2 regions of the Shewanella sp. 1180_01 genome follow, and region 1 is predicted to be linked to the other one. Evidence: predicted binding sites of a transcription regulator. Region 1 holds the regulator's gene; the other holds the start of a gene.
What was found. Region 1 encodes sigma-54, which starts transcription at its own class of promoters, with help from an activator protein. Its sites were predicted from a motif close to GTTGGCACGNNNNTNGNNT; they were not measured.

Region 1 (5,632 bases):
CACCAGTTATCTGGAACTCGATCTCAATACGATGATAATGACCTCTGACCGCACCATTTACGTCACAGGGAAAGATTTTAATATTCAAGGCCAAGGCCTTTATGCAGACCTCAACGCGCAAGAAGTGCAATTGACCAGTCAGGTAGTAGGAACATATGAAGCAAAATAACGTATTACTTGCCAGCCTAATGCTAATAATGAGCATGAGCGCCTTTGCTAAAGTCGACGACCTGAAACAGGAAGTCAAAATCAAGGCTGTGAGCCAAACGGCAGATATCAAGAACAACCAGATCATCTTCTTTGGTCCGGTTGAAGTCACCCAAGGTTCGATTAAAATCCATGCAGATCAACTGCGTGCATTTTCTGCCGAAGGTGAAAATAGCAAAATTTTAGTGGCCACTGGCAACCCTGCGACGTACAGCCAAGTATTAGACGATGGCCGTCCAGCCTCGGCGAGCGCGAAAGAAATTCGTTACGATATGGCGAGCCGCACCCTGACACTTAAAGGCAAAGCCTCGTTAGATCAAGCGGGCAGCCAAGTGACGGGTAATTTGATCCGCTACAACATCATCCAGCAAAAATTGATTGCTGAGAGCACCGGCAGTGGTGACGATCGCGTGATCACTATCATTCAGCCAGAAAGCTATCAAGATGATGCCAAACCAGACGCGCCAGCAGATAAACCTGTGAAAAAGCAGGACTCTAAATGACCCAAATCACCCTAAGAGCACAAAATCTGGCGAAGAGTTACAAGAGTCGCCAAGTGGTTAAAGACGTCAGTCTGACGGTAAAAACCGGTCAAGTCGTTGGCCTACTCGGCCCGAACGGCGCGGGTAAAACCACCACCTTTTATATGGTCGTTGGTCTGGTTAAGAGCGATAAAGGCCACATCTTTATCGACGATGATGATTTAACCGCAGATCCTATGCACCTGCGCGCCCGCAAAGGCATAGGTTACTTGCCACAGGAAGCCAGTATCTTCCGTAAACTGACCGTCCATGACAACATCATGGCCGTGCTTCAAACGCGTAAAGAACTAAAAAAAGAGCAAAGGGAAGAAGAGCTAGAGCATCTGCTTGAAGAGTTCCACATCACCCACATCCGTGACAGCCAAGGCATGTCATTGTCGGGCGGTGAACGTCGCCGTGTCGAAATTGCGCGGGCGTTAGCAGCAAATCCTAAGTTCATTTTGCTCGATGAACCCTTTGCTGGTGTCGATCCGATTTCGGTTATCGACATTAAAAAGATTATCGAACAGCTCAAAAGTCGTGGCCTTGGCGTGTTGATCACAGACCACAATGTCCGTGAGACATTAGATGTGTGTGAACATGCCTATATCGTGAGTCACGGAAACTTGATTGCCGAAGGAACACCCGCAGAGATCTTAGACAATCAGCAAGTTAGGGCTGTGTACTTAGGTGAACAATTCAGGCTATAGTTAATCAAGCGGAGCCAATGTAGGCAATTTATGCCACCATTGGACTCCACTCAAGATGATAACAAGCGGCCTCATCCAACAATAATAACGTAGGGATCAGCGGTAACATGAAAGCGTCACTCCAGCTCAAACTGGGTCAACAGTTAACCATGACGCCACAATTACAACAGGCCATACGTCTGTTGCAACTGTCGTCATTAGAACTGCAGCAAGAGATCCAGCAAGCCTTAGATTCTAATCCCCTTCTCGAGCTGGAAGAGGATCAATTCGACGCCACTAAAGACCCTGTAAACCAAACGCTATCCGATACGGATTTCAGTGAATCTAGCACCCTGCCGCCAGAAAAAGACAGCTCCACCATAGACACGGCAGAGTCGCTCACGAAAGAGTCCATGCCCGACGAACTCCCCATGGACACCACATGGGATGAAGTGTTCACCGCCTCTCCTAATTCTGGCCCCGGCGGCAGTCGTGAAGACGATATGCCCTTCCAAGGTGAGACCAGTGAAGGCTTGTATGAACACTTAGAATGGCAAAAAAACCTCACACCGTTTTCTGAAACCGATTTAGCCATTGCCACCGCCATTATTGATGCCATCGACGATCAAGGCTATCTCACCCAAAGCACTGACGAAATCCTCGAAGCCATGGGCAATTCTGAGGTTGAGCTCGACGAAGTCGAAGCTGTACTCAAGCGCATTCAACACTTTGATCCCATTGGTGTTGCCGCCCGCGATTTAAGCGAGTGCCTGTTGATCCAACTGTCGCATTTCGCCGCTGACACGCCCAACCTAGAAAACGCCCGCATGCTGATCAAAGATCATTTAGATCTGATCGCCGCCCGCGATTTTAGATTGTTGATGCGTAAGACTAAATTAAAAGAGGATGAATTAAGAGACGGCATCGCGCTTATCCAAACCCTCAATCCCCGCCCAGGTTTATTGATTACGCCCAACGATGACGAATACGTCATCCCAGATGTGTCAGTGTCGAAGAAAAATGGCCGCTGGGTGGTTGAGCTGAATCCTGACTGCATGCCAAAAATCAATGTAAACCAACATTATGCCTCGATGGCGCGCAGCACTAAAAGCCAAGCCGATAGCCAATTTATTCGTGGTCATCTGCAAGAGGCTAAATGGTTTATCAAGAGTTTAGAGAGCCGTAATGATACCCTGTTGAAGGTGGCGAACTGTATCGTCCAATATCAGCAAGGTTTCTTTGAATACGGTGAAGAAGCCATGAAACCTATGGTGCTTAACGATATTGCCGAAGCGGTAGAAATGCATGAGTCGACCATCTCACGGGTGACGACACAGAAATACATGCATACCCCTAAGGGACTTTTTGAACTAAAATACTTCTTCTCTAGCCACGTCGGTACTGACGATGGTGGGGAGTGCTCATCCACAGCAATCAGAGCCTTCATTAAGAAACTGGTTGCAGCGGAAAACCAGAAAAAACCATTAAGCGACAGTAAGATGGCACAGCTTCTGGCAGAACAAGGGATCAACGTAGCCCGCAGAACCATTGCGAAGTACCGAGAGGCTATGCTCATTCCGCCTTCTAATCAGCGTAAAAGTTTATAACCTACAGTGGATATCGGAGGACGTTTCTATGCAAATAAACCTGAGTGGACACCATGTCGAAATTACCGAATCGTTACGCGCATATGTAGAAGAAAAGTTTTCAAAACTTGAACGCCATTTCGAACAGATCAATAATGTGCACGTTGTGCTCAATGTCGAGAAAATGCAACAGATTGCCGAAGCGAGAATAAATCTTATCGGTGGTGAAGTTTTTGCTACTTCAGAGCATGCTGACATGTATGCCGCTATAGACGCCCTGATTGACAAGCTTGATCGTCAGGTTATTAAACACAAAGAGAAGTTAACAAAACACTAATAATGGAACTTTGTACCATACTGCGGCCGGAGTGCACTACCTGCGCCACTCCGGGCAGCAAGAAAAAGGTACTGGAACTCATCAGCGACTTAGTCGCTGCCCAGTACCCGACCCTCTCATCTCAAGAGATATTCGAAAGCCTAGTGGCGCGCGAAAAGATGGGGAGCACAGGTATAGGTAACGGCATCGCCATTCCACATGGTCGACTAGCCGATATAGATCAGCCCATTGCCATACTCATTAAGTGTGAAGAGCCGATAGCATTCGATGCTATCGATAAGCAACCTGTTGATATTTTATTTGCACTACTGGTGCCTGCAGACCAATGTCAGCAGCACTTAAGTACCTTGTCTTGTATGGCCGAAAAGCTGAGCGACAAGCAAATATTAAAGCAATTACGCAAGACGCATGATGAAACGGAACTCTATCAGGTAATCACTGGATGAAACTGGTCATAGTGTCGGGCCGCTCAGGCTCAGGCAAATCTGTCGCCCTAAGGGTACTCGAAGATCTCGGCTATTATTGTGTCGATAACCTTCCCTTGCCCTTAATCGGCACTTTGCTTGAGCAACTCAAAGGCAGTAACGATCTCGTCGCCATCAGTGTCGACGTGCGTAACATGCCTGAGCAGGACAAGGTCTTAGTGAAGCAACTCGCGAGCCTGCCTCCTGATACTGAGTTAACCAGCTTCTTCCTCAATTCCAGCGATAAAATTCTGCTTAAGCGTTACAGCGAGACCCGTCGTTTGCACCCTTTGTCGAAGAGCCAAGTCTCTTTGCAAGAAGCGATAAAACTGGAAGGGAAGCTGCTCGAGCCTATGTCAAAACTGGTCGATCATTACATAGATACGTCGAACCTGAATATCTATGATTTAAGCGACCAAGTCAGACAAATTCTGCTCGGCAGTGTCGATAAAGAACTCGTGATCAACTTCGAGTCCTTTGGCTTTAAGCACGGAATGCCTACCGAAGCCGACTTTATGTTCGATGTACGCTTTCTGCCCAATCCCCACTGGGAGTTGGCGCTGCGGCCATTGACTGGCTTAGATGAACCCGTGGCTGAGTTCTTAAATCGTCAACCACTGGTCAATAAGTTCATCTGGCAAATCGAAAATTTGCTGGAAACTTGGCTGCCGCATCTCGAGCGCAACAATCGCAGTTATTTAACTGTGGCGATTGGCTGCACGGGTGGGCAACACAGATCGGTTTACGTCGCAGAGCAATTGGCTAAACGCTTTAGTAACGGTAAACATAAAGTTTATGCCCGCCATCGAGAGCTGAATAATGCCAAAGCTTGAACGTCAGATCACCATCTGTAACAAACTGGGATTACATGCCCGTGCCGCCACTAAGTTGGTGGTACTGGCATCCGAGTTTGATGCGACCATCACCTTAATACAAGGCGATAAACAGGCATCGGCCGCCAGCGTGCTTGGCTTATTGATGCTTGAGACTGGCATGGGTAAAACCATTAAACTTATCGCCGAAGGCCCAGATGCTGAGCCCGCTCTGGATGCCATTTGTGCCTTAATCGACGCTAAGTTTGACGAAGCCTGTTAGTTTGATTTCATACTCAGTGTTCCGCACAGGCACTCAGATTAGTACACCTCACACTTAGCACTGCTTATTTGTGCAGTTCACATCTCGTTTCAAAAGCTTGGCGACACATTTGTCGCTCGACGGCACGAACCATAGGCGATTACGCTAGCGAGCATTACCGCTGACTCACCTTAGTCTTAGCCGCCTTAATCTATGCGTAAAACGCATGACCTACGCCAGAGCGCTCTATCTGTGACTGAAGCATAGTTATCGCGAAGTCACCGCTAAGTCTCAGCCCTGCGCCAAGCAGCGCACTCTCGAACCAATTTGCCGCACAGTGGCGGACAACTATGGAGGACAAATGCCCGTAGATAATTCAGAAAACGATCACACCGGACATAGTCTCGACCAGTTAAACCAAGCGCTTAGCAGTGGCATGTTTGTGCACGTGCGTAACATGCTGCAAAAAATGGCCGCCTCAGATATCGCGCTGATCTTAGAATCCTCACCACCCAGCGCCAGACAAGTGCTGTGGCAGCTTATCGATCAAGAACAAATAGGCGACATACTCGACGAGTTAAGCGAGGAACTCAAAGATCCGCTGATCCGCAGCATGAGTCCTGAGCGGGTTGCGAAAGCGACGGCGAGCATGGACACCGATGATCTGGCCTATATTCTGCGAAGTCTTCCCGATGCCGTTTACAAGCAAGTGCTGCAGTCGATGACAGAACAAAACCGCCAGCGGGTAGAACAG
Region 2 (5,632 bases), on a different contig from region 1:
AACGTTAGGTCAAAATAGGCTTTTAGTTCATCTTGGATTTGCTCGCCATATTGTTGCCATTTGCCGCCGCCGGAGACAGGGTTAGCGATAATCCACGCCACTTTATGGATGTTGATTTTGCCTTGCTTGAGCATGTGTTCAAGGGCACGTAATTGCCATTTGTTTAAGCCGGCGGTTTTGCGGACTTGCTTAATTTGTTGTAATACTTCGGCGAAGTTACGCTGTTTATCTTTACAGACTAAATAGGCGGCGAGCACCAGTACTGAACGACCACGCCCCATAGCACAGTGGATCAGCACCTGTTTATTGGCGCGCACTTGGCGATGCAACCAGTTAACGGCTTGATTGAGCTGGGCGCTGGTCGGCACGCTATGGTCGAGGATGGGAATGTTTAAATACTCGATATGATCTTCAAACTGCGACCAATCTAAGCCATCAAATTCGGCGGTCACATCAAGAATTGCGGTGATCTTATTGGCTTTGATTTTCTGCAGATCCGCAGAAAATAATCGGCAGCCGAGATACAACTGCTCATCTATCTTTTGCATCGACGGCACAGAGTCGCGTTTTCTGGCCCAATGATTATACAGCCGACTGCCCAATAAAAACGGAATAAAGCCCCAGCGAATATACCAAGGGATAGTGCCATCTTGGCGCTTTCTAAAAATGCTGGCGAGATTAAACCAGTAGGCTGAACCGACTAAAAATAGCGACAGGCTTGTCCAAGCCCAAATAAAGGTGAGCAGGGGAGACGTGCCCGTTACTGCAAAATAGGCGAGTAACACGGCGCCCATAAAGTAGAAATATTTGATGTGGATTTTGCTTAGCATACGCGCCCTCCAATGCTGTTTTTTGATTTAACCGCTGCATGTTGAGCGGCTGACTGAATCGGTGAATCGCGTCGTTGAAATCAGGTTCTAACTCAAGTTTAAATCAGGTGCTAACTCAAAAGGGTGGCAGTAGATATGTCTATTGCCACCCTCAAGTTAGGTTAAAGTGTCAGATTAGCACTTAGTATCTTTAGCCTTAACGCCTTCTTTAACTTCTTCACAGGCATCTTCAATGGCATTACCTGCATCAGTCATCACTTCATCAATTTTTTCGCCGGCATCTTCGGCTTTGTTATCACTACAGGCGGTTAAACCTAAAGCGAGCAATAATGCCAGTGAGGCGCTTGTCATCAGAGTAAATGGTTTCATATACATCTCCTTTTCTAAAAAAATTAAAGTCGCGGTGACTTGCCTCTAAAGGCATTAACCAGCAGGGAAATCACTAATAACACAATAAAGATTAAGAAAATGATTTTCGCTATGCCCGCCGCTGCGCCAGCTATCCCAGTAAATCCTAATAGGCCTGCAATAACAGCAACAACCAGAAATACTAATGTCCAACCTAACATATGAACCTCCTGCCCTTGTCTTAATCCTTCGCATGACCGTTTGTGTCATTTGTAAGGTAACGGCTAATGGTTATTTCTAGATTGCGAACATAATGCCAACTTTGTTTGCTTTAGTTAAGATGTTGATTTTAAATAAAATTTAAAGAGTTGGTTTTAAGCGGATACGAATGTGCTAAGCGTGGAATAGGCAATTTTTACCTAAGCTTCGGTAAGAGTTGCAGTCAGAAAATAGAGGAGCACAGCAAAAAAAACCAATACCATTTGAGTATCGGCTTAGATGAAGATAGTTGATAACTAGGCTGAGAAAGAGACAATAATTTGCGGTAAGGTCAGCACTTGCGCATTAACTACCACCGCCAGCAACTGCTGAGAGCGTCCTATAAAGCAGCATTTGTATGATATCTTTTAGAAAGTACAGCAATGACGGCACAGCAAATACCATAGAACGCACCAAGACCTCCATAATATATTCCTGCTTCACCCGACGTAATATGCCCTGAGGCAAAAGATATAGATATTCCAATATAGGCGCTTAAAAGACCCAAGGTGGCACCCGCTAACCCAAACTTACGACCACGATGAATGGATGCCAAAGTGCCAGCTGCGGTGGTATTAATATCTAGATTGCTAACGTTAATATCAAAAGCTGCCGCTAACGCTCTTTTTGATTCTAAAGAGCTTGTGCCTTCGCTTTCTATTCTCTGAATAGTACGAATGCTCAGTCCTGAGATTGTGGCAAGTTGATCTTGTGACCAAGAACGTTCGTTTCGAAGCTTCTTAACTAAGTCTTTGTTTATCATCTGTTCCATTTTCTAGTTCCTAATAATGATTGCTAGAGGCTAATCATCATCCGAAACTCTTGATTTTAGTTATGACAACCTTACGTCAAAGTTACGACAGTGGCCCGCCAAGTTGTTTAACGCCGCCAACAGCGAGCAAATGTTAAGTTTGAAAGACGCAATGCTAGGCCTTGTTAAGTGTTCACCTCATAACCAAACCCCGCTTGATTAATGATATCTGTGCATTGTGATATGAACCACATTGCAGAAGCAGTAGGCTCATACTTGCATAGAATATTAATTTTAAATTCTTTACCCTTTGAATCTGGATTGGTTTCAAATATTTCACCAGACTCCAAGAAAGCCAAGTCGGTATTAATCTTTTCCTGTGTAGAAATAGATGCCCGTCATCCCATTCCAAATGATCTGAGAGGGTTAGCACCACGACACCTTCTTGATCTATTCCAATGGCGTCAACTGAACCTTGACCTTCTATGCTCATAGATATTTTACACTTATATAACGCGCATAATCTTACCTTCAATTACTTGGTGAGTAGACTAGCAAGCCAATGATTTATAAGAATATTTACACGATGGTGAATATCATTCTGGGTAGAAAGTATGCATCTGTATTACTACGTATTTTGTTTGGCGAATTGTTTATAAGATATTGAATATTAAGACTTGATTGAAAGTATTATTTGAAATAATGCACAAAACGATACTTTTGAATGACAAAAAACTTTATTCACAAATCATGTGGTGTATGTAGAGTTTTGGGGAAGGGATATGTCCTATCAAAGTTTGCCTCGCAGCCCATTCTTAAATTAGGCAGCATGTATTCGATTGATTGCAGGCGGGCATTGTCGCGGCAGTGGCCATCGGAAAAATGGACTTTTCCGTTGAGCCCCCAAGGATGGGTTTACGGCGTGCCACTGAAGCGACAGTGCTTAGCGGCATTGGCACAAACAGAGCCAATAACTCAAGGGATTAGATTGGCAATAAGGTAGGCGGTTTCGATTTAACGAGGTAGTGAAGAAGACTGCATCAAGCAGGGAGTTGAGTCCCTACTTGATGTATCTATTGTCCGGTAGAGGTTAAAAACGATTCAGCGGTTTCCAGCGTAGTAGTGTGACCGGAATGCTCGCGCCTTGGGATAACAGCAAGTTAATCCGGGATTGATACGCCGCGCCCACCATTAAATGTTTGGCTAAATCCACCGCATTACGGGCTTTATAGTCATCTAAATAACTGCCTTTCGCCCAAGCATTAAATGCACCTAGCGCTGGGCCTGCCCAGATTTGGTAATCCATTTCGCGGCCGACTTCACCTGTGTTTGACCAGCGGCTCGAAAGACCCAAATACCAGCGGAAAATCAGCGCCATCTTACGTTTGGGATTATCCAGTGCGCGCTCGATTTGCTTTGGATCGCGCTCGTTAAAGTGGGCGACTGTGCCAGCCCAAATGTCATCGAGTGATGAGCGGAACACTTGCTCTTCGAGCTTTTTACGCTCGTCCGCGGGGATGGCATCAATTGAATCGTAACGGGTGTAGATCTCATAAAGCTTATTGGCGCGCATCGGGAACAAAGTGCCGCGCTTAACCACTTGTAATTTAACGCCCATTTCGAACATATCAGCGGCAGGCGCCATAGTCACATCGGCCATTTCTGTGGTGGCGAGTAACTTACGGGTGTGTTCGCTCGCGCCCGCTTCGACGCAAGCTTGGTTGATTGAACCTGTGACGATAAAGGCCGCGCCCATGTTGAAGGTGGCTAATGCTGCATCGGGAGTGCCTACGCCGCCGCCTGCGCCCACACGGATGGGCGTTTTATATTGATACTTAGCTTGGATTTCATCTTTGAGCGCCAAAATCGTCGGCAATAGCGTGACCAAGGGACGATTGTCGGTATGGCCACCTGAGTCGGCTTCGGCCGTGATGTCATCCGCCATTGGCACGAGTTGCGCCATTGCCATTTGGTCTTGGCTGATAAGACCATCACTCACTAATTGCTGCAGGATTTTGGCAGGCGCCGGCTCCATAAACTTAGTTGCTACTTCGGTGCGGCTGATTTTTGCTATGACTTTGTTGCCAATGACAATGTCGCCATGTTCGTCGCGGCTCAAACCTGCGGCGCGGTAATAGACGATTTGCGGCGTTAAACCTAAAAATGCCGAGGCTTCGACCGTGCGCACTTTGTGTTTTAAAAACAGCTCAACGCTGCCGCGCTCTAATGCGGGCTCGCTTGGGCTGTGAATCAAGTTAAAGGCGTAGGGACCATTGGGCAGCGCCGCTTGAATGCGGGTAATGGCCGCTTCAACGCGGGATGGAATTAATCCCGCCGCACCAAATGAGCACAAAATGCCCGCTTGGCCAAGGGCGATAACCAGTTCTTCCGAGGCAATACCGTTAGCCATAGCGCCGGCGTAGTAAGCATATTTAACCCCGTGGACGCGGCGAAAATTACTGTCGCCTAAACTTTGGGTGCCAAGGGCAGGCGCAAAGGCGCTGACAGGGTGTGAGCCCAATGGCGCTTGGCTGTCACTGGTGGTCACTTCGGCCGTTTGCGCTATGCCTAAGCCTTTTTCGCTGTGATTGACTAAGTAACAAGCTTGGCTTAAGTCTTTGAGTTTTTTGCATAATGCGTCGATATCAAAGCTCAGTGCTGCATCGTTGACTTGCCACGGCCAAGGGCTGAGTTTTTCGTTATTGCTATTGAATTGATCTAGAGTATGGCTAGTCATCTTGGGTCTCGTTTTTATTGCTGCTGCGTTGCTATTACTTGAGTAAAAAGTTCGGGTGTAAAAAGCCAACGCAGCGGCAGGATTATTTTTAAGTGATTCAATAAATAGAATTTACCGCATTAAGCTTCTTCAATACAGATGGCGATATCTTTGACTTCATAAATCCGCAGGCCATCTTTACTCAAATTGGCATCGCCCATAATGATGCGTTTGCCATTGTCGTCAGTCACGCTGGTAATGTGCACATCCAGCGACATCTGTTTGTTTAATGGGGTAATTTGGCCGCGATACTTCCATTTGATATCCGATAATATCTGGCCGAATTTTGGACTCTTAAAGCCTGCGCCAAGGTCTTGGTCAATCGCATAGGTTTGCATCAGCTCGATAATGGCTTCAACCCCTAATGAACCTGGCATCACCGGATCTTGATGGAAATGGAATTGGAAGAACCAATCACTCGGGTCAATGGTGCGCTCGGCGTATAAATAGCCAAGGCCCGCTTTACCGCCGGTCTTCACGATTTCAGCCTTGTCGATAAAGTTAAGTTGACCGCCCGCTAAACGGTAATGCGGCTGGCCTTGTGGCGCGTTAAAGCTGCGATGCTGTTTATCTAACAGATTGATTTGACTATCGGCGGCTATACCATTTTGCACATGCCAAGGCTGAGTGATCTTGCCGTTGTCTATGCCAAGTTGGTTTTTCAGCGCA

Region 2: FW758_RS01090 (DUF1328 domain-containing protein) is a predicted target of sigma-54. The motif match lies at 1,481-1,499, and genes of this name have one in related genera.

The regions. Positions count from the first base shown of each region.
Region 1 covers NZ_VXCT01000022.1:23,593-29,224, reverse strand. The annotation lists gene lptC (LPS export ABC transporter periplasmic protein LptC) at 1-169, shown strand, start outside; gene lptA (lipopolysaccharide transport periplasmic protein LptA) at 156-710, shown strand; gene lptB (LPS export ABC transporter ATP-binding protein) at 707-1,438, shown strand; gene FW758_RS12815 (RNA polymerase factor sigma-54) at 1,546-3,024, shown strand; gene hpf (ribosome hibernation promoting factor) at 3,053-3,340, shown strand; gene ptsN (PTS IIA-like nitrogen regulatory protein PtsN) at 3,343-3,786, shown strand; gene rapZ (RNase adapter RapZ) at 3,783-4,637, shown strand; gene FW758_RS12795 (HPr family phosphocarrier protein) at 4,624-4,899, shown strand; gene mgtE (magnesium transporter) at 5,240-5,632, shown strand, end outside.
Region 2 covers NZ_VXCT01000001.1:229,933-235,564, forward strand. The annotation lists gene FW758_RS01080 (diacylglycerol kinase family protein) at 1-830, opposite strand, end outside; gene FW758_RS01085 (hypothetical protein) at 1,005-1,199, opposite strand; gene FW758_RS01090 (DUF1328 domain-containing protein) at 1,223-1,399, opposite strand; gene FW758_RS01095 (helix-turn-helix transcriptional regulator) at 1,777-2,208, opposite strand; gene FW758_RS01100 (DUF6572 domain-containing protein) at 2,373-2,546, opposite strand; partial or broken gene FW758_RS01105 (DUF6572 domain-containing protein) at 2,621-2,680, opposite strand; gene pfaD (eicosapentaenoate synthase subunit PfaD) at 3,278-4,924, opposite strand; gene FW758_RS01115 (hotdog fold thioesterase) at 5,044-5,632, opposite strand, start outside.